2 regions of the Pseudomonas arabinosi genome follow, and region 1 is predicted to be linked to the other one. Evidence: predicted binding sites of a transcription regulator. Region 1 holds the regulator's gene; the other holds the start of a gene.
The links. The regulator FliA, encoded in region 1, starts transcription of late flagellar genes. The targets are predictions, from matches to a motif close to CTAAAGTTTNNNNNNNNNNNGCCGNTAA.

Region 1 (12,196 bases):
GATGATGTTGAACGCGATGTCGCTGGGCATGGCGTCGCCGCTGCCGAACAACAGGCTGGAATTGAGTTCGATCTCGACCCACAGCTCGTTGCCGCGAATGGTCATCTGGTTGGAGCTGATCAAGTCGCCGAACGCGGCGCTGATGTCGTCGGCGATGCTTTTGAGCGGATCGCTGGCACCCCCGATCCCGGCGTCGACCTGCTCGGCGTCTTTAACCAGCGGCTTGGCCGGGGTCACGGTCTTCGGTCGCTCGTCGCCGATCGGGATCGGCTTGAGGGCGCGGTCGGAGTCGGTAAACACCCCGATCAACGCTTCGGAAATAACCTTGTACTTGCCTTCGTTGATCGAAGAGATCGAGTACATCACCACGAAGAAAGCGAACAGCAACGTAATGAAGTCGGCGTACGAAACCAGCCAACGTTCATGGTTTACATGTTCTTCAGGTTGCCGACGACGAGCCATAATCCATTACCCCCATCAATCCATGAAGCCCTGAAGCTTCAACTCAATAGAGCGAGGGTTTTCACCTTCGGCGATCGACAGAATGCCTTCCAACAACATTTCGCGATAACGCGACTGCCGCATAGCGACAGACTTGAGTTTGGCGGCAATCGGCAGCAGCACCAGGTTGGCACTGGCCACGCCGTAGATGGTCGCAACGAAGGCCACGGCAATGCCGCTACCCAATTGCGATGGATCGGCCAGGTTGCCCATCACGTGGATCAGGCCCATTACCGCACCGATGATGCCGATGGTCGGCGCGTAGCCGCCCATGCTTTCGAAGACTTTGGCAGCTTCGATGTCGCGGCTTTCCTGGGTGTAGAAATCCACTTCCAGGATGCTGCGAATCGCTTCCGGCTCGGCGCCGTCCACCAGCAGTTGCAGGCCTTTGCGCGAGTAGTTGTCAGGTTCGGCGTCGGCCACCCCTTCCAGACCGAGCAAGCCTTCCTTGCGGGCGGTCAGGCTCCAGTTGACGACGCGATCGACGCCACCGGCGAGGTCGATGCGCGGAGGAAACAGGATCCAGGCCAGAATCTGCATGGCGCGTTTGAAGGCGCTCATCGGGGACTGCAGCAGCGCTGCACCGACGGTTCCGCCGATAACGATCAACGCCGCCGGACCGTTGGCCAGGGCGCCGAGGTGGCCGCCTTCAAGGTAGTTGCCGCCAATGATGGCGACAAACGCCATGATGATCCCGATGAGGCTTAAAACATCCATCAGATACAAGCCTCGACCAGATGCTTGCCAATATCGTCCAGGCCGTACACCGCATCGGCGAGTTCGGCTTTGACGATGGCCATCGGCATGCCGTAGATCACGCAGCTGGCTTCATCCTGAGCCCAGATCGAGCTGCCGCCCTGCTTGAGCAGACGCGCGCCTTCGCGACCATCGGCGCCCATGCCGGTCAACACGACCGCCAGAACTTTGTCACCGTAAGACTTGGCCGCGGAACCGAAGGTGATGTCCACGCACGGCTTGTAGTTCAGACGTTCGTCGCCCGGGAGGATTTTCACCGCGCCACGGCCGTCGATCATCATTTGCTTGCCACCCGGCGCCAGCAACGCCAGGCCCGGACGCAGGATGTCGCCATCCTCGGCTTCCTTGACGCTGATGCGGCAGAGCTTGTCCAGACGTTCGGCGAAGGCCTTGGTAAAGGCAGCCGGCATGTGCTGGATCAATACGATCGGTGCAGGGAAGTTGGCCGGCAATTGGGTCAGAACCCGCTGCAGGGCAACCGGGCCGCCAGTGGACGTACCGATGGCGACCAGTTTGTAGGCTTTGCGTTTCGGCGTTGGCGACGACGAGGCTGGCGCGTGCGTACGTGCCGGAATCGGAGCCGGTGCCGGACGTGCAGGCGCGCTGCTGCCGTAGGTGCTGACGCTCGAAGGTGCAGGCGTCGGGACGGGTGCGGCGACAGGTGCCGGAGCGCTGTAGGTGTTGGCACGACGGTTACTGCGCGAGATGCTGAGAATCTTCTCGCACAGCAGTTGCTTGACCTTCTCCGGGTTACGGGAGATGTCTTCGAAATTCTTCGGCAGGAAATCCACCGCGCCAGCGTCCAGCGCGTCGAGGGTTACCCGAGCGCCTTCGTGCGTCAGCGAGGAGAACATCAAAACCGGAGTCGGGCAGCGCTGCATGATGTGCCGCACCGCCGTGATGCCATCCATCATCGGCATCTCGTAGTCCATGGTGATCACGTCTGGCTTGAGGGCCAGCGCCTGATCAATCGCCTCTTTTCCGTTGGTCGCCGTACCGACGACCTGGATATTCGGATCCGCTGAAAGAATTTCCGAGACGCGGCGGCGGAAAAACCCCGAATCGTCCACCACCAGGACTTTAACTGCCATAAACACTCCGTTAGACGGAGCGAGGCTCAGTCGCCCCGCTCCACCAGAATCAAATACGCCGTGCGGCGTAACGCTTGAGCATGCTCGGAACATCGAGAATCAGCGCAATGCGGCCGTCACCGGTGATGGTGGCGCCGGACATGCCCGGAGTTCCCTGGAGCATTTTGCCCAATGGCTTGATGACCACTTCTTCCTGGCCCACCAGTTGATCGACGACGAAGCCGATCCGCTGAGTGCCCACCGAAAGGATCACCACATGGCCTTCGCGCTGCTCTTCATGAGCGGCAGAGGCGACCAGCCAGCGTTTGAGATAGAACAACGGCAGCGCCTTGTCCCGCACGATCACCACTTCCTGGCCGTCCACGACGTTGGTGGTCGACAGGTCGAGGTGGAAGATCTCGTTGACGTTCACCAGCGGGAACGCAAACGCCTGGTTGCCCAGCATGACCATCAGCGTGGGCATGATCGCCAGGGTCAACGGGACCTTGATGACGATCTTCGAGCCCTTGCCCTTGGTCGAATAGATATTGATGGTGCCGTTGAGCTGGGCGATTTTGGTTTTCACCACGTCCATGCCCACGCCGCGTCCGGAGACATCGGAAATTTCGGTCTTGGTCGAGAAACCCGGCGCGAAGATCAGGTTGAAACAATCGGATTCGCTGAGGCGATCCGCTGCATCCTTGTCCATCAAGCCTTTCTTCACGGCAATGCCGCGCAGAACATCGGCGTCCATGCCCTTGCCGTCATCGGAGATGGACAGCAGGATGTGGTCGCCTTCCTGTTCAGCGGACAGGATTACCTTGCCGCTGCGAGGCTTGCCCATCGCTTCACGCTCGGCCGGCTCTTCAATACCGTGGTCGACCGAGTTGCGCACCAAGTGGACCAGCGGGTCGGCCAGGGCCTCGACGAGGTTCTTGTCGAGGTCGGTTTCTTCGCCGACCAGTTCCAGGTTGATCTCTTTCTTGAGCTGGCGAGCCAGGTCGCGAACCAGACGCGGGAAGCGCCCGAAGACCTTCTTGATCGGTTGCATCCGGGTCTTCATGACCGCGGTTTGCAGGTCGGCCGTGACCACGTCGAGGTTCGACACGGCCTTGGACATGGCTTCGTCGCCGCTGTTGAGGCCCAGACGGACCAAGCGGTTACGCACCAGTACCAACTCGCCGACCATGTTCATGATTTCGTCGAGACGCGCGGTGTCGACCCGCACGGTGGTCTCGGCTTCGCTGGCCGGTTTTTCCGGTGGCGGCGCGGCCGGGGCACGCGCCGGAGCCGGTGCAGCAGCAACAGACTTTGGCGCTTCGGCTTTAGGCTCGGGCGCTTTGGCGACGGGTTTCGCAGCCGGTGCTGGCGCCTTGGCGACAGGAGCAGAAACCACTGCGCCAGTGCCGACCTCGGTGAACTTGCCTTTGCCGTGCAATTCGTCGAGCAGCGATTCGAACTCGTGATCGGAGATCAGATCGCCGCCAGCCGCTTTAGCAGTGGGCGCAGCCGGGGCCGGGACCGCGGCAATGGCCGATTCCAGCGCATCAACGGCAAAGTTGCCCTTGCCGTGCAGCTGATCGAGCAGTGCCTCGAACTCGTCGTCGGTGATATCGGAGCTGTCGCCTGCCGCTTTCGGGGCAGCCGGTGCGGCTGGCGCCGGGGCTACCGCATCGACGGCGAACTGGCCTTTACCGTGCAGTTGATCGAGCAACGACTCGAACTCGGCATCGGTGATTTCGTCGCTGCCCGCCGCATTGCTGCTCGGCGCTGGCACAGCTGCCGGGGCTTCTGCCTGAGCCTTGACGGCGTTCAGCGAGTCCAGCAGTTGTTCGAATTCATTATCGGTGATGTCACCCGATTCGCTTTCAGCAGCCGGTGTTTCGACCACGTCGGCAACCGGTGCAGCTTCTGCCGCCTGCGGCTCGGCCAAACGGGCCAGAGCGGCCAGCAATTCAGGCGTGGCAGCCGTGATCGGGCTGCGCTCGCGGACTTCGGTAAACATACCGTTCACCGCATCCAGCGCTTCGAGAACCACGTCCATCAGTTCCGAGTCGACGCGACGTTCACCCTTGCGCAGGATGTCGAACACGTTCTCGGCGATGTGACAGCACTCCACCAGCTCGTTGAGCTGGAGGAAGCCGGCGCCTCCTTTTACAGTGTGAAAACCGCGAAAAATTGCATTGAGCAAGTCCGCATCATCGGGTCGGCTTTCAAGCTCGACCAGCTGTTCGGACAGTTGCTCTAGAATCTCGCCGGCCTCAACCAGGAAATCCTGAAGGATCTCTTCATCGGCGCCGAAGCTCATTAAGGGGGTGCTCCTAAAGGTCTAAAAACCTAAAAACCTAAAATCCAAGACTGGATAGCAAATCGTCCACATCGTCCTGACCGGACACAACGTCTTCTCTTTTATCGGCATGAATCTGCGGACCTTCACCCTGAGAGAGATGTTTTTGCGGATCTTTTTCTGCCAGCATCGCTTCACGGTCATGTTCGATGCCCGCAAAGCGGTCCACCTGACTGGCCATAAGCACGAGCTTGAGCAGGTTGCTTTCAACTTCGGTGACCAATTGGGTCACACGCTTGATCACCTGACCGGTGAGGTCCTGGTAATCCTGAGCGAGCAGGATGTCGTTGAGGTTGCCCGACACAACGCGATTGTCTTCGCTGCTGCGTGTCAGGAAACCGTCGACTCGCCGGGCCAGCTCGCGGAACTCTTCAGCCCCGACTTCGCGACGCATGAACCGTCCCCAGTCGGTACTCAAGGCCTGGGCTTCGTTGCTCAGGCCATTGACCAGCGGCGTGGCGTTTTCCACCAGGTCCATGGTGCGGTTGGCTGCAGCTTCGGTCAGCTTGACCACATAACCCAGACGCTCGGTGGCGTCCGTGATCTGCGAGACTTCCTCGGCTTGCGGCATGTGCGGGTCAATCTGGAAATTGACGATCGCGCTATGCAGCTCGCGAGTGAGCTTGCCCACTTCCTGATACAGGCCACGGTCACGGGTCTGATTGAGCTCATGGATCAGTTGCACAGCGTCGCCGAACCTGCCTTTTTCAAGGCTTTCGACCAGTTCGACCGCGTGTTTTTTCAGAGTCGATTCGAAATCGCCCTGTGAAGACTCGTTATGCTCCATAGCTCCCCCGTGGCGGACTTGCTTTGCACATCAACCGATGCGTTCGAAGATCTTTTCAATCTTGTCTTTCAACGCCTGAGCCGTGAATGGCTTGACCACATAACCGTTCACACCCGCCTGAGCGGCTTCGATGATTTGCTCGCGCTTGGCTTCGGCCGTGACCATCAACACCGGCAGGTGTTTGAGTTTTTCATCGGCACGCACGTGGCGCAGCAGATCGATACCGGTCATGCCGGGCATGTTCCAGTCCGTTACCAGAAAGTCGATGCTGCCGCTGTTGAGAACCGGAATGGCAGTAGTGCCATCGTCGGCCTCGACCGTGTTGGTGAACCCAAGGTCACGCAACAGGTTTTTAATGATCCGCCGCATCGTTGAGAAGTCATCAACGATGAGGATTTTCATGTTCTTGTCCAATTCGACCTCCAAGCAGTCTTAAACGCGCCCAGCACCTGGACACGCCATTTCAATCAATCCGGCAAAGCACTCAATGACTGTCTGGAGCACAACAGATCGGGACCGGTACGGTTCAACACCCCACCAGCCGCGTTCGCAGTGTCCCCACACTGCCTTCAGCGCGCTCGCCACTCCCCCAAACGCCCCCGCAAACGGGCCGCGCACTGGCTGTGTAACTGGCTGACCCGAGATTCGCTGACCCCCAGGACCTCACCGATTTCCTTGAGATTCAACTCTTCGTCGTAGTACAGCGCCAACACCAGTCGCTCACGCTCCGGCAAATTGGCAATCGCGTCCGCCAGCGCCGCCTGGAAGCGTTCATCTTCCAGATCGCGTGACGGCTCGAGATGAGCACTGGCGCCATCCTCGTGCAGCCCTTCGTGTTCGCCGTCCTGCAACAGATCGTCGAAACTGAATAGCCGGCTGCCCAGGGTGTCGTTCAAAATCCCGTAATAATCGTCGAGACTCAATTGGAGTTCGGCCGCAACCTCGTGATCTTTAGCGTCACGACCGGTTTTAGCTTCAATCGAGCGAATGGCGTCGCTGACCATCCGGGTATTGCGGTGGACCGAACGTGGCGCCCAGTCCCCCTTGCGTACTTCGTCGAGCATCGCGCCACGGATTCGAATACCCGCGTACGTCTCGAAACTCGCGCCTTTGCTGGCGTCGTATTTGGTCGACACTTCAAGCAGGCCGATCATCCCGGCCTGGATCAGATCTTCAACCTGGACACTGGCTGGCAAACGCGCCAGCAAGTGATAGGCAATGCGTTTAACCAGTGGCGCGTAACGCTCGATCAGCTCGTACTGCGCATCACGTGCCGACTTCTTGTAGAGGTTATAGCCACTGGCTGTCATAGCACGGGTCCTGCGGTTTGTTGCACGAGGCGCTCGACGAAAAACTCCAGGTGCCCGCGCGGGTTCGCAGGCAGTGGCCAGGTATCGACCTTCTGTGCAATGGCCTTGAACGCCAGTGAGCACTTGGAACGCGGGAAGGCTTCGTAGACGGCGCGTTGCTTCTGCACAGCCTTGCGCACACTTTCGTCGTAAGGCACCGCGCCAACGTATTGTAAGGCGACATCAAGAAAGCGATCCGTGACCTTGGTCAACTTGGCGAACAGGTTGCGACCTTCCTGCGGGCTCTGGGCCATGTTGGCCAGGACGCGGAAGCGGTTCATGCCGTAATCGCGGTTCAGCAGTTTGATCAGTGCGTAGGCATCGGTGATCGAGGTCGGCTCGTCGCAGACCACCAGCAAGACTTCTTGCGCTGCGCGGACGAAACTGACGACCGAGTCACCAATGCCCGCAGCGGTGTCGATCACCAGCACGTCGAGGTTGTCGCCGATATCGCTGAACGCCTGGATCAGGCCGGCGTGTTGGGCCGGGCTCAAATGAACCATGCTCTGTGTGCCGGACGCGGCCGGGACGATGCGGATGCCGCCAGGGCCTTGCAACAGTACGTCGCGCAGCTCGCAGCGGCCTTCGATCACGTCGGCCAAAGTACGTTTGGGTGTCAGTCCCAGCAGGACGTCGACGTTCGCCAGCCCCAGATCGGCGTCCAACAGCATGACGCGTCGACCGAGCTCTGCTAAAGCCAGGGACAAGTTCACTGACACGTTAGTCTTCCCGACGCCACCTTTGCCGCCGGTCACCGCGATCACCTGTACGGGATGCATGCTGCCCATGAATTTTCTTTACCTTGTCTTACTTAGACGGAGGCCACATTACTGGCTGCGCGTTCACTAACTGAACAATGCATGGCAGACCATCGATGTAGGTACAAAAACTGTTCATTAATACCTCAGCCGACCTGCTTGGTCGGGCTGTGGTAAATATCAGCGAACATGTCAGCCATGGCTTCTTCGCTGGGTTCTTCTTGCATTTGCACGCTTACGGCGCGACTGACCAACTGATGACGACGCGGTAGATGCAAATCATCCGGAATCCGCGGGCCATCGGTCAGGTAGACCACCGGCAATTCATGACTGATGGCCAGGCTCAACACCTCGCCCAGACTTGCCGTTTCATCCAGTTTAGTCAGGATGCAGCCAGCGAGCCCACAACGCTTGTAACTGTGATAAGCGGCCGTTAGAACCTGTTTCTGGCTGGTGGTTGCCAAAACCAGATAATTTTTCGATTTGATGCCACGACCGGCCAGGCTTTCGAGCTGCATGCGCAGTGCCGGATCGCTGGCCTGAAGGCCCGCGGTATCGATCAGCACCACGCGTTTGCGCAGCAAAGGCTCAAGCGCCTGCACCAGCGATTGGCCCGGATCGACATGCGTCACTGACACATTGAGGATCCGGCCCAACGTCTTGAGTTGTTCCTGAGCACCAATTCGATAGCTGTCCATGCTGACCAGCGCGATATTCTGCGCGCCGTACTTGAGCACGTAACGGGCCGCGAGCTTGGCCAGGGTGGTGGTCTTGCCCATGCCGGCGGGGCCGACCATGGCAATCACGCCACCCTCTTCCAGAGGCTCGACTTCCGGTGTGGCGATCATCCGCGCCAGGTGTGCCAGCAACATGCGCCAGGCCTGACGAGGCTCTTCAATATCGGTAATCAGCGCCAGCAAATCGCGCGACAACGGGCCGGACAGACCGATGCGTTGCAGGCGACGCCAAAGATTGGCCTGGGCCGGACGGCTGCCTTGCAGCTGATTCCAGGCCAGGGAGCCGAGTTGCACTTCCATCAGTTCGCGCAGGCTGTTGAGTTCGAAACGCATCGAGTCGAACGCCCGTGGATCGACGCCACCGGAGGCCGGTGCCGCAGCCGGTGCAGGACGACGGGGTTCGGTGTAGGTCGGCTCGATCAGCGGCTCGGCGGCGGTCAGTGGCAGGCCGGCGAACAATTGGCGATTGGTGGACTTATCGCTCTCGCCATCGCTGCGCAGGCTCAGTTCGGCCTGGGCGGTGACGATCCGCGATTGGGTCTTGCGCAGCTCGTCTTCGAGTTCCATGTTCGGAACGCGCGGAGCCAGCGCCGACAACTTGTAATCCAGGGCAGCCGTCAGCTCGACGCCACCGGCGATCCGGCGGTTGCCAATGATGGCGGCATCAGCGCCCAGCTCATCACGAACCAGTTTCATGGCCTGACGCATATCGGCGGCGAAAAAACGCTTAACTTGCATAAACCACTACCTCAGCCGTTGGGCCCTACTGTCGCAACGATGGTCACTTGCTTGTTGTCAGGAATTTCCTGGTAAGCCAACACATGCAAACCCGGGACTGCCAATCGGCCGAATCGCGACAGCATCGCGCGAACCGGACCGGCTACCAGCAGAATCACCGGTTGACCTTGCATTTCCTGACGCTGCGCCGCATCGATCAACGAGCGTTGCAGTTTCTCAGCCATGCTTGGCTCCAGCAGAACACCCTCTTCCGAGCCTTGTCCTGCCTTCTGAAGACTATTGAGCAATATTTGTTCCAACCTTGGCTCCAGCGTGATCACTGGTAGCTCGGAGTCAGTGCCTACAATGCTTTGGACGATTGCGCGGGATACGCCGACGCGCACCGCGGCCACCAGCGCGGCAGTATCTTGACTCTTGCTGGCGTTGTTTGCGATGGCTTCGGCAATGCTGCGAATGTCCCGTACGGGCACCTGTTCGGCCAGCAATGCCTGCAATACTTTGAGCAACTGCGACAGCGACACCACACCCGGCACCAGCTCTTCGGCCAGTTTTGGTGAGCTTTTGGCCAGCAATTGCATGAGTTGCTGCACTTCTTCGTGGCCGATCAACTCGCTCGAGTGCTTGTACAGAATCTGGTTCAAGTGGGTTGCCACTACCGTACTGGCATCTACCACGGTGTATCCGAGGGATTGCGCTTGGGCACGCTGACTGACTTCGATCCAGACCGCCTCCAGACCGAAAGCCGGATCTTTGGCGGTAATGCCGTTGAGCGTACCGTAGACCTGCCCTGGGTTGATCGCCAGTTCGCGGTCCGGGTAAATTTCCGCTTCGGCCAGGATCACCCCCATCAGGGTCAGGCGGTAGGCACTCGGCGCCAGGTCGAGGTTGTCACGGATATGCACAGTCGGCATGAGGAAGCCCAGATCCTGGGACAGCTTCTTGCGCACGCCCTTGATCCGCGCCAGCAACTGCCCCCCCTGATTGCGGTCCACCAGCGGAATCAGCCGGTAGCCGACTTCCAGGCCGATCATGTCGATCGGAGTGACGTCATCCCAGCCAAGCTCCTTGGTTTCCTGAGCGCGAGCGGGTGATGGCAATAGCTCCTGTTGACGCTTGACCTCTTGCAGGGCCTGAACCTTGACCACGTTCTGCTTCTTCCAGAACAGGTACGCGCCGCCGGCCGCCAGGGCCGCCATGCTGAGAAAGGAAAAGTGCGGCATGCCGGGCACGAGGCCCATCACCGCCATCAAACCCGCCGCGACGGCCAACGCTTTGGGCGAGGCGAACATCTGGCGGTTGATCTGTTTGCCCATGTCTTCCGAACCGGAAGCACGGGTCACCATGATCGCTGCAGCTGTAGATAAAAGCAGTGATGGCAATTGCGCCACCAAACCGTCACCGATGGTCAACAAGGCGTACACCCGACCGGCATCGCCGAAGGTCATGCCGTGCTGGAAGATACCGACCGCCATGCCGCCGATCAGGTTGATGAACAGAATCAGCAGGCCGGCAATGGCGTCACCGCGAACGAACTTGCTGGCACCGTCCATGGAACCGTAGAACTCAGCTTCCTGTGCCACTTCCATCCGGCGCAGTTTGGCCTGGTTCTGATCGATAAGGCCGGCGTTCAAGTCGGCGTCGATGGCCATTTGTTTACCGGGCATCGCATCGAGGGTGAAACGTGCGCTCACCTCGGAAATCCGCCCGGCCCCCTTGGTCACCACGACGAAGTTGATGATCATCAAAATCGCGAAGACGACGATACCGACCACGTAGTTGCCGCCGATTACCACCTCGCCGAAGGCCTGGATCACCTTACCGGCGGAGGCGTGACCGTCCTGACCGTGGAGCATCACCACCCGCGTGGAGGCCACGTTCAGCGCCAGTCGCAGCAACGTCGCCACCAGCAGAATGGTCGGGAACACCGCAAAGTCCAGTGGCCGCAAGGCGTAGACGCAGACCAGCAGCACGACGATCGACAACGCAATGTTGAACGTGAAGAACACGTCGAGCAGGAACGGCGGGATCGGCAACATCATCATCGCCAGCATGACCAGCAGCAACAACGGCACACCCAGATTGCCCCGACTCAAGTCGGCAACGTTTGTGCGTGCAGTGTTGAATAACTGAGAGCGATCCACCGATTTTCCCCGTTCCTTTAAAGCAAACTTTTTGACGCCTGAAGCAGGCGCAGAGCCGCTACTGCAAGAAGCCTTCCAACTTTTGCCAAGGCAGGGAATAGAGGGATGTATTGAGCTTTTGTAGCAGCTGCCGAGCCTGCGAGGCTGCGTTCGAGCCGGGGTCACGCTCGACCGAAGTCCTCGCAGGATTTAACGACTGCTTCGCAGCCGGACGCAGCCTCGACAGCTTCTACAAAAGGGATTAACGCGCCGTCAGAATCTGCTCTTTGTGGATCGGACCGAGATGAAGCGCCTTGCCGACCATGTACCGCGTACCTCTATGCATTTGAAGACCTTCCACCTCTACAAAATCCTCCTCAGCGTAACCGAGCACCACGATGGTTAAAGGTGCCTTCTGACCAGAAAGGTCGCGCCCCAGCATGAGGTTAAGCGCCCATTGAAAGGGAATGACCGGCAGGTCTTCGACGTTGATCTCACGCTTGTCCTCCCAACGAAAGTCCTTGCGCGCAACAACTTGCAAACGGCCATCGACCACACTGAATTGCGGCTTGTGATAACACTCCTCCAGCCCTCCACTTGACCACTGATCCATGTAATAACGAGGGGATGTGAAGACATTGAACAACGTGCGGTCATCACCAATATTGCCAGCAGCGCCGAAGAAGTAATTGTATGCATAGTGGTAGCCGAACCCGTCCAGTTCGGGGCGAATCGCATTGATAGGGCTGTTCAGATAACCCGGAATATAGGCATTGGCCATCTGCACAAAATGCGTAAAGTCCAGCGTCATGCCGAACGTAGCCGAGTAACTGATCGTGCGCTCGAGCCGATTCTCCTCCAGGACTCCCGAAACAAATTCCAGCGCCATCCCTTGAAGCTTTCTGTATTCACGCTCTGCCATGACCGTAACCTCAAATGCCTAAAACGCCCATCCATAGTGATCAATCCACTCATTGAACGACCATAGCAAGGACATCGGACGGGAGAATTCCCAAGGCCATGACAACGCTTA
Region 2 (12,196 bases), 1.5 Mb from region 1:
TGCCGTTGATTGCCTGGATCGGGTTGGCGCCGCTCTTGCTGATCCACAACCAGGGGCTTTCAACGCGGCACTATGGTCTGTGGCAAATCCCGGTGTTCGCGGCAGTCATTCTCGGCAATCTGATCCTCAACCGACTGATTGCCAACGCTGAATTGTCACAACTGATTCGATACGCGCTGTGGCCGTTTTGTGGCGGGCTCATCTCGTTAGTCGCCGTCAGCGTCTACGGCGCTTCGACAGCCGTGCTGATCAGTTGCCTGGCGCTCTACGCCGTGGGGCTTGGCATGAGCAATGCTGCGCTGTACCGGCTTGCACTGTTCGCCAGCGACGACAGCAAAGGTCTGGTCTCGGCCATGATCGGCATGATCTCGATCGCCGTCATGGGCGGCGGCGGCTCGCTTATTGCCGCCGCCGGTGCCGGTGACAGCCACGAATCCTTCGCTTTGATGGCGGGTATCGCGGGGCTGCTGAGCCTGGCACCCCTAAGCCTGTTTCTGCGGCGCTCTCACATCGCGCTTGCCGTCTGACACCACACAGTAGGTCTTTTAATGATCCATTTACCCCACACCGATGCGCTCTGCGCGTTAACGCAACCCTATTGCCTGGATTCCGTGCCCGACGGCCTGTTCGACCATGCGATGGGGGAAATCAGCCTGTTTCATTGTCACCACACGCCCGGTTACGAACGCTGGCTAAACGCCAACGGACTTGATGCCCAGGACCTCGAAACACTGGATGACTGGTCAAGACTGCCGCCGATCTTCGCCAACTATTTCAAACGTCACCTGTTGTTCGGCCCCACCGGCGAAGGCGCGCTGGAGCTGACATCATCGGGTACCAGCGGCCAGAAGAGTCGCATGCGCTATGACACTCGCAGCATGGCCGCCGCCCAGGGCATGGTGAGCCACATTTTCCGCCACTACAGCTGGGATACCCCGCACAGCCCCTGCAATTACTTGCTTCTGAGCTACGAACCCGAGGCTGCCAACACCTTGGGCACCGCTTATACCGACCAGTTTCTCTGCAGCTATGCACCCGTCAACCGGGTTGTATTCGGATTGCGCCTGACCCGTAAAGGTCATGAGTTCGACCTGTTTGGTGTTATTCGCGCCTTGCAGGAGTTTGCCGACGAAGGCTTACCCGTTCGAATTCTCGGATTTCCAGCGTTCCTTTCGCATGCTCTACAGCAAATGGAACACACCAATGCGCCGAATCTCAAGTTACCTGCACAGTCACTGGTGCTTCTGGGCTGCGGCTGGAAAACCCAGGCCGCGCAGGAAATCCCGTTGCTTGAGTTGTATGCCCGAATTCACCGCCAATTGGGTGTCGACCTGTCCCGCTGTCGAGACGGCTACGGCGCGGTGGAGCATGCCGTGCCTTATCTCCAGTGCGCCCACCATCATTTCCATGTCCCGGTTTATTCGAAGGTTTTTGTGCGCAACCCATCCGATTTCACTGTCCAGCCATACGGCCAGCGCGGCTTGCTGGAGTTCGTCTCCCCGTACATCTCGTCAAGCCCGGCGCATGCAGTGGTGATGGGCGATCTGGCGACATTGCACCCAGGCGCCAGTTGCGGATGCGGCCTGGCGACCGATTGGTTCGAGCTGCACGGACGTGCCGGCACCACCGCAAGTCGCAGCTGTGCCATGGCCGCCTCAGAACTGCTCGAAGGAGTTTGATATGTACTTGATCAATGGCCAATTGCGTGACGACATCTCCCTGGAAAGCGCCCTCGACCTCCTTCAGAAACATTTGCCTCGGCTGCTTTCTACGCCGATCGACAGCGATACCGTCATCGAGTCGGCGGCCCGTTTCGCCACGCAATTACAAAGTCGCAGTCTTGATCTGTCCCTCGAAGACGATCAACGCCAGGGGCTTATCGATTTCTGCCAGCCCGGTAACCTGAGCACAAAGCTGGAGCGCGAATTGGGCGTACACGCTCGTTCGCTGAGGCGTATCGACTACCAACAGCCGAGCTTCGAAAGTTGGCACCCTTTGGGGCTGGTGGTGCATGTCACACCGGGCAATGCGCCAATGCTCGCATTCTGCGCAGTCATCGAAGGCCTGCTGGCCGGCAACATCAACTGGCTACGCCCGAGCTCAAATGATGAGGGTTTTACCGCACAGTTGCTGGCCGCCCTTGTGCGCTGCGACATCAGCGGCAGGCTCGCTGAGTTCGTCGCGGTTTTACCGGTGAGCACCTCTCAAATACCCCGACTCTGCGCTCAAGCCGATGGCGTGTCAGCCTGGGGTGGGGAAAAGGCGCTTAAATCGATTCGACAGCAAATCCCGGCAGGATGCCGCTGGATCGACTGGGGGCACAGGATCAGCTTTGCCTATCTATCGCCCGACGCGGCGAGTCTTTCGACGATGGATGCGTTGGTTGATGAAGTCTGTCTTTTCGATCAGCAGGCGTGTTCCAGCCCGCAATGGGTGTTGGTGGACAGCAACGATCCGGCAGTCCTGAAGGATTTGGGGGAGCGTCTGGCCGAAGCCTTCAAGCGTCGCGCGGCCCATTGGCCAGCGCTGGTTCCCACAGACCCGGAAGCTTGCGAGATCACCACCCGCACGACCATGGCGCGGCTGGAACACTGTTTCACGAACCAGACCGGCCAGGTCTGGAACGGCCTCGGGTGGCGTGTGATCTGGGAGCACCATCAAACGCTCGCGCCGTCGCCGCTGTTTCGTACGATTGTGCTGAAGCCAGTACCCCGGCACCTGATCGCAGAGACACTGCTGCCCTGGCGCACGGTGTTGCAAAGCTGCGCGCTGATGTGCACCCCGGTCGAAACGCCCGAGCTCGTTCGAACACTGGTCAACGCCGGTGTTACCCGCATTGCGCCTTGCGCGTCGATACATGACGGCTACGCCGGTGAACCCCACGATGGTGTCTATGCACTGTCGCGCCTGAGTCGCCGTCTCTCGGTGAGTCTGGCCCCTGATGTTTCGACGGGCCGAGCAACGCTCGACCCGGTTCCACCACCCGCCGACACCGCCAATGATCCGATCATGGACAAAGACACCTTCACGGCCCAGCCGATTGACCCCGCGGCACAGTTGTATTTCCGCTCCGGAGGCAGCAGCGGGACCCCGGCCCTGACCGGTTTAAGCTATCGCGTTTATCAACGAGAGATGCGCGCCGCGGCTGATGGCATGTTCGCTGCCGGGCTGGATCCGTCACAAGACCGAGTCATGAATCTGTTCTACAGCGGCAACCTGTACGGCGGGTTCTTCAGTTTTTCCACAATCCTTGAACAGATGGGCGTTACGCATTTCCCCATGGGGGCGCCCCAGGAGGATGACTTCAGCGAAATCGCCCAATTGATCGTAGACCGGGGCATCACCGTGTTGATCGGCATGCCGAGTACCTTGCACCGACTGTTTTTCACCGAGCAGGCCCGACTTCGCACGTACGCGCGCATTGGCAAAGTGTTCCTCGGCGGAGAGCATCCGGGAGAGGCCAGTCGGCGCCTGATGGAAAGCTGTGGAGTCTCGACCATTCGCTCTGCACTCTATGGCTCCGTTGACGCCGGTCCCCTGGGGCATGCCTGCGCGGCAACAGCGGATGGCGTGTTTCACTTGATGAGCGACATCCAGCACCTGGAAATCGTACAGATCGAACAGGACGTACCGGTGCAGAACAATGAAATAGGTCGTCTGGTCTTTACTTCCCTCGCCCGGCAAGATCAAACCGTGCGTCGATATGAAATAGGCGATACCGGTCGCTGGATGCCCGGCACCTGCCCCTGCGGACTGGATTCACCGCGATTCGAGCTGCTGCAGCGGCACGGCAAGCTGGTGCGAATCGGCACGGAATTCATTTCGCCTTCCGCTCTGCAACAAAGTGTGGGTTTACCCATTCAAGTTCTTCTGGACCACACCGCCAACGGCGTCGAACGCATGCGAGTCCGAGCGGATGCTGATGCCGACCAAGTTTATAACCAACTAATGACACATATAGCCGTGGCGAATGCCGTGAGCGCCGCGTTGTTAATAGTGGAAATTGAAGTGTGTGTCGAACATGAGTTCACCCGAAACAAACACAGTGGCAAGACACCGCTGATCATCGATCAAAGACAATAAAAATCGACTGCTTATTCCGCGACCTTGTTTTTTTAACCAGATACCTGATAACAAACGAGAACCCAGTGAAATCACCGTACTCGCTTGAACAACTTGTGCCTTATATAAGGCAGTACTCCAAGTTCTACCGCACACACCTGAAACACTTACCACTGAACAGTATTGAATTAAAAGATTTACCACTGATCAACGTGACCGACTATTGGGCCGGCAGCAATGATCTGCAAAACTGGCCGGTCCTGACAGGCTTTGTCGATGATGCTCTGGTGTTTAAAACGGTGGGATCCACCAGCCAGGGCAAGCTCTCGGTTTATTCCCGCGACGAATGGCACGCCATGGTCAGTACGTTTGGTCAAAGTCTCGCGACTCAACTGAACCACGGTGACCGGGTCGCGAATCTATTTTTTTCCGGAGATCTTTACGCCAGTTTTCTGTTCACACATCACTCATTGGCGCATGTCGGGAAATCCATCTGCGAATTTCCGTTTACCGGCCAAGTCGAACTGGATGGACTGGCAGAGGCCATTGCCCGGCATCGAATCAATGTTCTGGCGGGGGTGCCGGCACAATTACTACGATTCGCCGCGTACCTGTCGCAGCAGCGGCAAGTGCTGAGCGGGGTCGAAACGCTGCTTTATGCAGGAGAAAGCCTGTTTGCCGGGCAACTGGCAATCTTCACCGACGTGTTTCCCAACGCTCGCATCGCTTCGATTGGCTATGCCAGCGTGGACGCCGGTCTCATCGGGGCTTCCGACCGCGGCTGTGCATTGGGCGAACATCGAGTGTTCGAACGCCATACCCTGTTGGAAATCATCGATGAACTCACCGGCGAAGTCATCGAGGAATGCGATCGCACCGGTAGGTTAGTGGTGACCAATCTGACTCGTCGGCTCATGCCACTGCTGCGTTATCCGGTGGGTGACAGTGCCTGCTGGCGTGAACCTTTCGCGACCCCGAGGCGTAAATTTGCTCTAAAGGGGCGAAGTGCCGACAGCCAGCGGATACGAGTCGGTGTGCTGTCACTGTTTCCCAGTGAAATAAGCGAGATCGTCCAGCGGATTGCCGACAGCGACCAATGGCAGCTACTTATCGAACATACCGGTTACAAGGACATTCTGAGTATGAAATGGGTACCCGAGCCCAACCAACAGAATATCGAACCCATGCTCCGGGCATTACAAGAAGCGCTGGTCATCCAATACCCCGGCATCGACGACCTGAGTCGCGATGGACTGCTCGAATTGCGGGTCCTGTCCTGCGCAGTCACAGACCTGAGCCTGCATCCCCGTTCCGGCAAACAACCGCGGATCCTGGACTTACGTGTGTATGACGCCCCCTCGCCGGAGCCTGAGTAATGAGCCAGTTGATTTTTCGGCGCTACCAGCCATCCGACGCACAGGCCGTGAGTCAGTTATTTCGCGAGATCTACGGCGATCATTACGGCAGGCCAGATATTTACTTACCGGCCATGATCAGTCAGCACAATACCGAGGGCCGCTGGCAATCCATCGTTGCGGTGGACGACAAGCGGGTGCTGGGGCACGCCGCGTTGTGCCTCGATGCGATTTCATTAACCGCTGAAATGGCGCTCATGGCGGTACATCCCGCCGCTCAGGGACAAAGTGTCGCAACGCTACTTGGCTCGCAACTCATCGAGCTTTCAGAATCCTTGAAACTCGAGAGCCTCTCGATCAAGCAAGTGTCTCACCATCCGTATACCCAACGCATGGCAGCAAAAATCGGTTTCCACAGCACGGGTTTGCTTCCCGACTACATCGCGTCGCCGCTCGCTGACCCGTTACGGGAAACCATGGTGCTGGGTTATCACATCAATGAAGGACACGCGCGCCCGCTCCCCAATATCCCGTGGCCCGACAGTTGCCGAGCGTTCATGCTGCACCTTTGTTCAGTGTTTGGCACTCACCAGGGCATGGCGCCTTGCCTCAATCTGCCCATGCAAATCGAACAACACCATGAACGGTTCGAAATGCTCATACAGCGCTTGAACAAACATCTCCTTGATCAAATTCGGCACCTGCCCCGGCACTGGCTGATCTCGGTCAAACTCGAACTGTCCTGGCACTTTGCCGAAGAGTTACGCAGTTTGTCGGCGCTTGGTTTCACCTTCACCGGGCTGATGGCCACGCAATACAGTAAAGGGTGGTTCGCGCTGTTTCATCGAGGGGCGCAGACTCGGCACCTCGATCTGCACTGCCCGCACATGCAAAAGTTGCATGACGACTTACAGCAAAACGGCAACACACACAGCAGTAACACTGCACAGGACAGAGCTTGTTCAGCCGCATGAGTCTTTTCGATAAAAGTCATTGCCCGGCTGCGCGCAAAGCTCCACCAGCCAGTCGACAAACACCCTCACCCGCCGGGACAACTGGCGGTGTGGCGGGTAGAGCGCCGTCAGCGGCATCCCCGGTGTCGGCACCGTCCTGAGGACCTCACACAAACGGCCTTCGCTCAACTGGCGGGCTACGTGGTAATACGGGGTCTGGACCAGACCATACCCCGCCTCACAAGCGGCCAGATAACCATCGGCGCTGTTGACCGAGACTTGCTTGGGCAAATCAATCAGCTGAACCTGATCATTGACCATGAATTCCAGCCCATAACGCTTGCCATTGCTGCTGGAGAAGTACTCCACCATCTGATGGCCTTCAAGGTCAGCCAGACACTGAGGCGTTCCGAATCGCTTCAAGTATTCGGGGCTGGCACACGTGACCTGGTCCAGCATGGCCAACGGCCGCGCCACCAGTGAATCGTCCAGTGACGCGCCGCCCCGCAGCACGCAATCGACGCCTTCGCGAATCAAGTCGACAGGCCGGTCATTCAAGCCGATTTCCAGCTCGATCAAGGGATATCGAGCTGTAAATTGCGGTAATGCCGGGATCACCATCAAGCGTCCCACGCCCGCCGGCATGTCCACGCGCAATAGCCCTTTGGGATTGTTGCGTGCAGCGCTGAACACCGCTTCGGTTTCCTCCAGGTCCGCCAGCAACCGTACGCAACGAGGGTAATAGGCCGCGCCGTCGAGCGTCAGGCTGATCTGCCGCGTCGTGCGTTGCAACAGCTGCACACCGAGATGCGCCTCCAGCTGCTTGATCAGAACGGTCACTGAGGCCCTGGGCAATTGCAGGCTATCCGCCGCCTTGGCAAAGCCGCCCAGTTCGACGATTCGAGTGAATACGCGCATGGCGTTAAAACGGTCCATTGCTTTGGATTACCGGCTGATTATTTAGAAATTACGAACAGTGATAGCAGTTTTAGCCGGTTTATCTTGTTTCTGTCGAGGCCAACAATGGACTCCACATTCATAGGGAGCTGATTTCATGCAAACACGTCAACTGGGCAAAAACGGTCCACAAGTGAGCGCGATTGGTCTGGGCTGCATGGGCATGACCGATTTCTACACGACTGGCGTCGACATCCACGAAGCCACGGCCACTCTGCACCGCGCACTGGAGTTGGGGATCAACCTGCTCGACACCGCCGACATGTACGGACCGCACACGAACGAAGAACTGATCGGCAAAGCCATCGTCGGCAAACGCGACCAGGTGTTTCTGGCCAGCAAATTCGGCATTGTTCGCGACCCGGCCAACCCGGTTGCGCGGGGCGTCAACGGCCGACCGGAGTACATTCACGCCGCTATCGACGGCACCCTCAAGCGCCTCGGTGTCGAGACCCTGGATTTGTACTACCAGCACCGCATCGATCCGCAGGTGGCCATCGAGGAAACAATCGGCGCCATGGCCGACCTGGTGAAAGCCGGCAAGGTTCGGTACCTGGGTTTGAGCGAGGCCTCGGTCGCAACGCTTGAGCGGGCACACAAGGTTCATCCGATCAGTGCACTGCAAAGTGAGTATTCGTTGTGGAGCCGTGATCAGGAGGAAAACGGTTGTCTGGCCGCGTGTCAGCGTCTGGGTGTCGCCTTCGTCCCCTACAGCCCTTTGGGCCGTGGCTTTCTCACCGGATCGCTGAAAAGCCCTGATAATTTCGCGGCAGATGACTACCGTCGCTTCAGCCCGCGTTTTCAAGGCGAGAACTTCGCCAAGAATCTGTTGTTGGTGCGGCAAGTGCAGGACCTGGCCGCAGAAAAAGGCGTGACCGCCGGCCAACTGGCGCTGGCATGGGTACTGGCTCAGGGTGATGACGTGATCCCGATTCCGGGAACCAAACAGCGTAAATACCTGGAAGAAAATGTGGCCGCGCTGAATGTGACGCTCAGCGGCGAAGACTTGCAAGCGCTGGAAGCGATATTCCCGGCCAATGCCACGGCCGGTTTACGTTACCCGGAAGAAGTCATGGAGTTACTTGACCGGTAACCGACACCTGGCCCATTCGACAAGTTGAGCGGGCCAGGGCAATCGGGCGTCACGCCTTGAACCTGACGCCTTGTCGGTCGGCACTGTCGTACTAAGTACACGGTGATTAGTTAGTTTGCATCTACTACGACACCTTTCATTGCGCACCGTCCATCACCTCGCGACGTTCTTGTACGATCGTACCTAAAGCTCGGCATCTCCAAGCCGATAGCCCTTGGAAGCGCCGATTTCATACCGATAATCACAACAAGAACGCTGCTCTAAGGACCGGTCCCATGCCCGCATTCCGTACCATTCAGGCTCGTTACACGCTGTTTCTGGTCCTGTTCATCCTGCTGTTGTTTGTGCTGACAGTGGCCGGCATCAGCCAATTGGTCGCACCGAAGCTGCGTCACACCGAAGAACAAGTGGCCCTCAACCGCATCGCCGAAGTCGCCGAGCAAATCCAGGGCGAACTGAACAAGGTTCAGTCCCAACAGCGCAGCATCACCCAGACCATTCCCCTGCTCGACAGCGCCGCCATCGACATCGTCCTGCCGGGCCTGGTCGACCAGTACGGCGAGCTGAAAGTCTTCGGCGGCGGGATCTGGCCGCTGCCAGGCCAACGTGAAGCCGGGCGCAACAAATTCAGCACATTCTGGCACCGGGATGCCTCGGGCAAACTGGCGGTTAACACCTTCTGGAACAGCGACGCCGCACCCAACTATTACGACCAGACCTGGTACAAGGGCGGCATGCAAACCCCGCGCGGCCAATGCGCGTGGGCGGCCGCCTATAAAGATGACGCCAGCGCCGAGCCACGCACCAACTGCGCTATGGCCATCCAGAAAAATGGCGCGGCCTACGGCGTGTCGACCATCGACGTGACCCTGGGCTTTTTCAATGAACTGGTGGCACGCAAGGAGAAAGACCTCGGCGCCGAAATGCTGATCGTCGAAGCCGACGGCAAGATCATCAGCAACAGCTCGCGCATCAGCGGGCCGATCGTGCTGAAGAACATCAGTGAGCTGGCCAGCAACTCGCCGTTCGCCACCCAGGTGAAGGCCGGCCTGCAAAACCGTGACCAGTCGCAGCGGGTCGAGTTCGACAACAACGGCGAAGCCAGCACCTTCTTCATGCGCCCGATCGAAGGCACGCCTTGGTTCCTCGCCACCGCCCTGCCGACCAAGCTGATCACCGCCCAGCGTGACGACGTGCTCAGCACGCTGAGCCTGCTGCAAATCCCGATGGTGATCCTGCTGGTGTTGCTACAGATCTATGCGATTCGCCAACTAGTCCAGCGCATGAAAACCCTGAAGGCCAATATCGATGCGCTGTCGGCCGGTGATGCCGACTTGACCAAACGCATTACCATTCGCGCCGAAGACGAACTGGGCGCCATTGGCCACTCGGTCAACGCCTTCATCGCCTACTTGCAGAGCATGATCGGCGAAGTCACCCAGGCCACCGGCGCCATGGCTTCCAGCCTGGAGAACCTGCAACGCACCTCCGCCCACACCAGCCAGATTCTGGTGCGTCACGCCTCGGAAACCGATCAGACCGTCACCGCCATCACCGAGATGAGTTCGACCGCCGAAAGCGTCGCGCAGAATGCCGCCGAAACCGCGGCCTTCACCCAACGCGCCAACGAAAACGCCGACCGTTCGCGGGTCGTGGTGGGCGAAGCGTCCAGCAGCGTGATTGCGCTGATCGACGAAGTGGCCAGCGCCACCCATAAAGTCGAAAGCATGCAACAGGATGCTCAACGCATCACCGAGATCCTGGGGGTGATCGGTGCCATTGCCGGGCAAACCAATCTGTTGGCCCTCAATGCGGCCATCGAAGCCGCCCGCGCCGGCGAGCAGGGCCGCGGTTTTGCGGTAGTCGCCGATGAAGTCCGCGCCCTCGCCGCCCGCACTCAGGCCAGTACGTCGCAAATCAATGAAATGCTGACGCGCCTGACTCAAGGTGTGAGTTCATCGGTAACCGCCATGGAAAACACCCAGACCAGCTGCCAGTCGGCCGCTGATGCCACGGCACGGGTCAACACCGGTCTGGATGAAATGGCCGGCAACGTCAGCCACATCAACAGCCTCAGCACCCAGATCGCCACGGCCGCCGAGCAGCAAAGCGCGGTGACCGAAGAGATCAACCGCAGCATGGTGCAAATCCGCCACATGGTCGACGAACTGGTGAAAAGCGGTCAGGCCAGCGAGCTCAATACCCGCCAACTGCTGGAAGCCAACAGTCGCGTGAGCGCGATCATGGGGCGGTTCAAGGTTCGTTAATTCTGCTCTACCCTGAGTGCCGTCCCCGGCACTCAGCGGCCAACCTGACAATCTTGTAATGTGCGCCTCATCTGACTGACAGCTTTGATCTACGATGATCAAGGCTGCCCAGCTTTGTATTACTTCGAAACACTCCTTGGATGCCTGGCCAAAAAAAATGGTCAGAATGCATTTTTTTGGCCGCAATTCGACACGAGATTCCCCATGCGAACCCACCTGCGTCTGGTCGCCCTGAGCGCCCTGTTCATTTCCTCCCTGGCCCAGGCCGCCGACCTGATCCCGATTGAAGTCCATCGCGATGCCAATTGCGGTTGCTGCAAAAAATGGATCAGCCATCTGGAAGCCAACGGCTTCAAAGTCGACGATCGCGTCGAAGCCAGCATGAGCGAATTCAAGCAACAGCACGGCGTGCCTCCGCGTCTGGCGTCGTGTCATACCGGCTTGATCAACGGCAAGTTCGTTGAAGGTCATGTCCCTGCCGATCAGGTGCTGGCCTTGAGCAAGCGCGACGATCTGTTGGGTGTTGCCGCCCCCGGCATGCCCATGGGTTCGCCGGGCATGGAAATGGACGGCATGAGCGATGCCTATCAAGTGATCGGTCTGAAAAAAGACGGCACTGACGTGGTGGTGGCGGACTACCCCGCCCATTGATGTTCGGTGCGTACATCGGGCTGTTCTTCGCCGCATTCGGCGCAGCCACCTTGCTGCCCTTGCAGTCCAAAGCGGTGTTGGTGGGGCTGTTGCTCAGCGGCAAGTATGGGCTCTGGTCGCTGCTCGCCGTGGCGACATTGGGCAATGTTCTGGGGTCACTGCTGAACTGGTGGCTGGGGCACGGTATCGAGCGGTTTCGTGATCGGCGCTGGTTTCCGGTCAGCCCGCGCCATCTGGAAAAAGCCCGAGTCCATTATCAGCGTTACGGTCATTGGTCATTGCTGCTGAGCTGGGTGCCTGTGATCGGTGATCCGCTGACCTTGGTGGCCGGCGTGATGCGCGAGCCGCTGGGGCGATTCCTGCTGATCGTGACACTCGCCAAAGGCGCCCGTTATGGTGTGCTGGCCGTGGCCACATTGGGCTGGATGGGTTGAACGATCATCCACGGCGATTGCCTGTGTTTAATGTCGCCCTAATCATGCCGATCCAGCATCGGCCGATTTCCAATGGAGTTCGCCCATGTCCCTCACCCGCTCCCGCTGGCTGCCCGGCCTGCTGCTGACCGCTGCATTACCTGTCATCGCCCACGCCGAAGGCCCGGAATATGGCCCGGAGCTGCAAGGCTTCGAGTACCCCTACACGGTCAAGCATTTCGCCTTCGAGTCCCAGGGCAAATCCCTGCAAATGGGTTACATGGATGTCGCCGCCCACGGCAAGGCCAATGGACGCAGCGTGGTGCTGATGCACGGCAAGAACTTCTGCGGTGCCACCTGGGACAGTTCGATCAAGGCCCTGAGTGAGGCCGGTTACCGGGTCATCGCCCCGGATCAGATCGGTTTCTGCACCTCCAGTAAACCC

Region 2: the regulator FliA is predicted to act here: its motif matches at 8,604-8,631, upstream of ACMXYJ_RS17065 (methyl-accepting chemotaxis protein).

The regions. Positions count from the first base shown of each region.
Region 1 covers NZ_CP180480.1:2,112,001-2,124,196, reverse strand. The annotation lists gene motD (flagellar motor protein MotD) at 1-465, opposite strand, end outside; gene ACMXYJ_RS09895 (flagellar motor protein) at 478-1,218, opposite strand; gene ACMXYJ_RS09890 (protein-glutamate methylesterase/protein-glutamine glutaminase) at 1,218-2,348, opposite strand; gene ACMXYJ_RS09885 (chemotaxis protein CheA) at 2,398-4,635, opposite strand; gene ACMXYJ_RS09880 (protein phosphatase CheZ) at 4,673-5,461, opposite strand; gene ACMXYJ_RS09875 (chemotaxis response regulator CheY) at 5,492-5,863, opposite strand; gene fliA (RNA polymerase sigma factor FliA) at 6,031-6,771, opposite strand; gene fleN (flagellar synthesis regulator FleN) at 6,768-7,598, opposite strand; gene flhF (flagellar biosynthesis protein FlhF) at 7,715-9,043, opposite strand; gene flhA (flagellar biosynthesis protein FlhA) at 9,055-11,184, opposite strand; gene ACMXYJ_RS09850 (hypothetical protein) at 11,426-12,085, opposite strand.
Region 2 covers NZ_CP180480.1:3,627,352-3,639,547, reverse strand. The annotation lists gene ACMXYJ_RS17100 (MFS transporter) at 1-527, shown strand, start outside; gene ACMXYJ_RS17095 (acyl-protein synthase) at 549-1,679, shown strand; gene ACMXYJ_RS17090 (acyl-CoA reductase) at 1,681-4,083, shown strand; gene ACMXYJ_RS17085 (phenylacetate--CoA ligase family protein) at 4,149-5,438, shown strand; gene ACMXYJ_RS17080 (GNAT family N-acetyltransferase) at 5,438-6,391, shown strand; gene ACMXYJ_RS17075 (LysR family transcriptional regulator) at 6,380-7,306, opposite strand; gene ACMXYJ_RS17070 (aldo/keto reductase) at 7,425-8,420, shown strand; gene ACMXYJ_RS17065 (methyl-accepting chemotaxis protein) at 8,696-10,687, shown strand; gene ACMXYJ_RS17060 (DUF411 domain-containing protein) at 10,892-11,338, shown strand; gene ACMXYJ_RS17055 (YqaA family protein) at 11,338-11,772, shown strand; gene ACMXYJ_RS17050 (alpha/beta fold hydrolase) at 11,858-12,196, shown strand, end outside.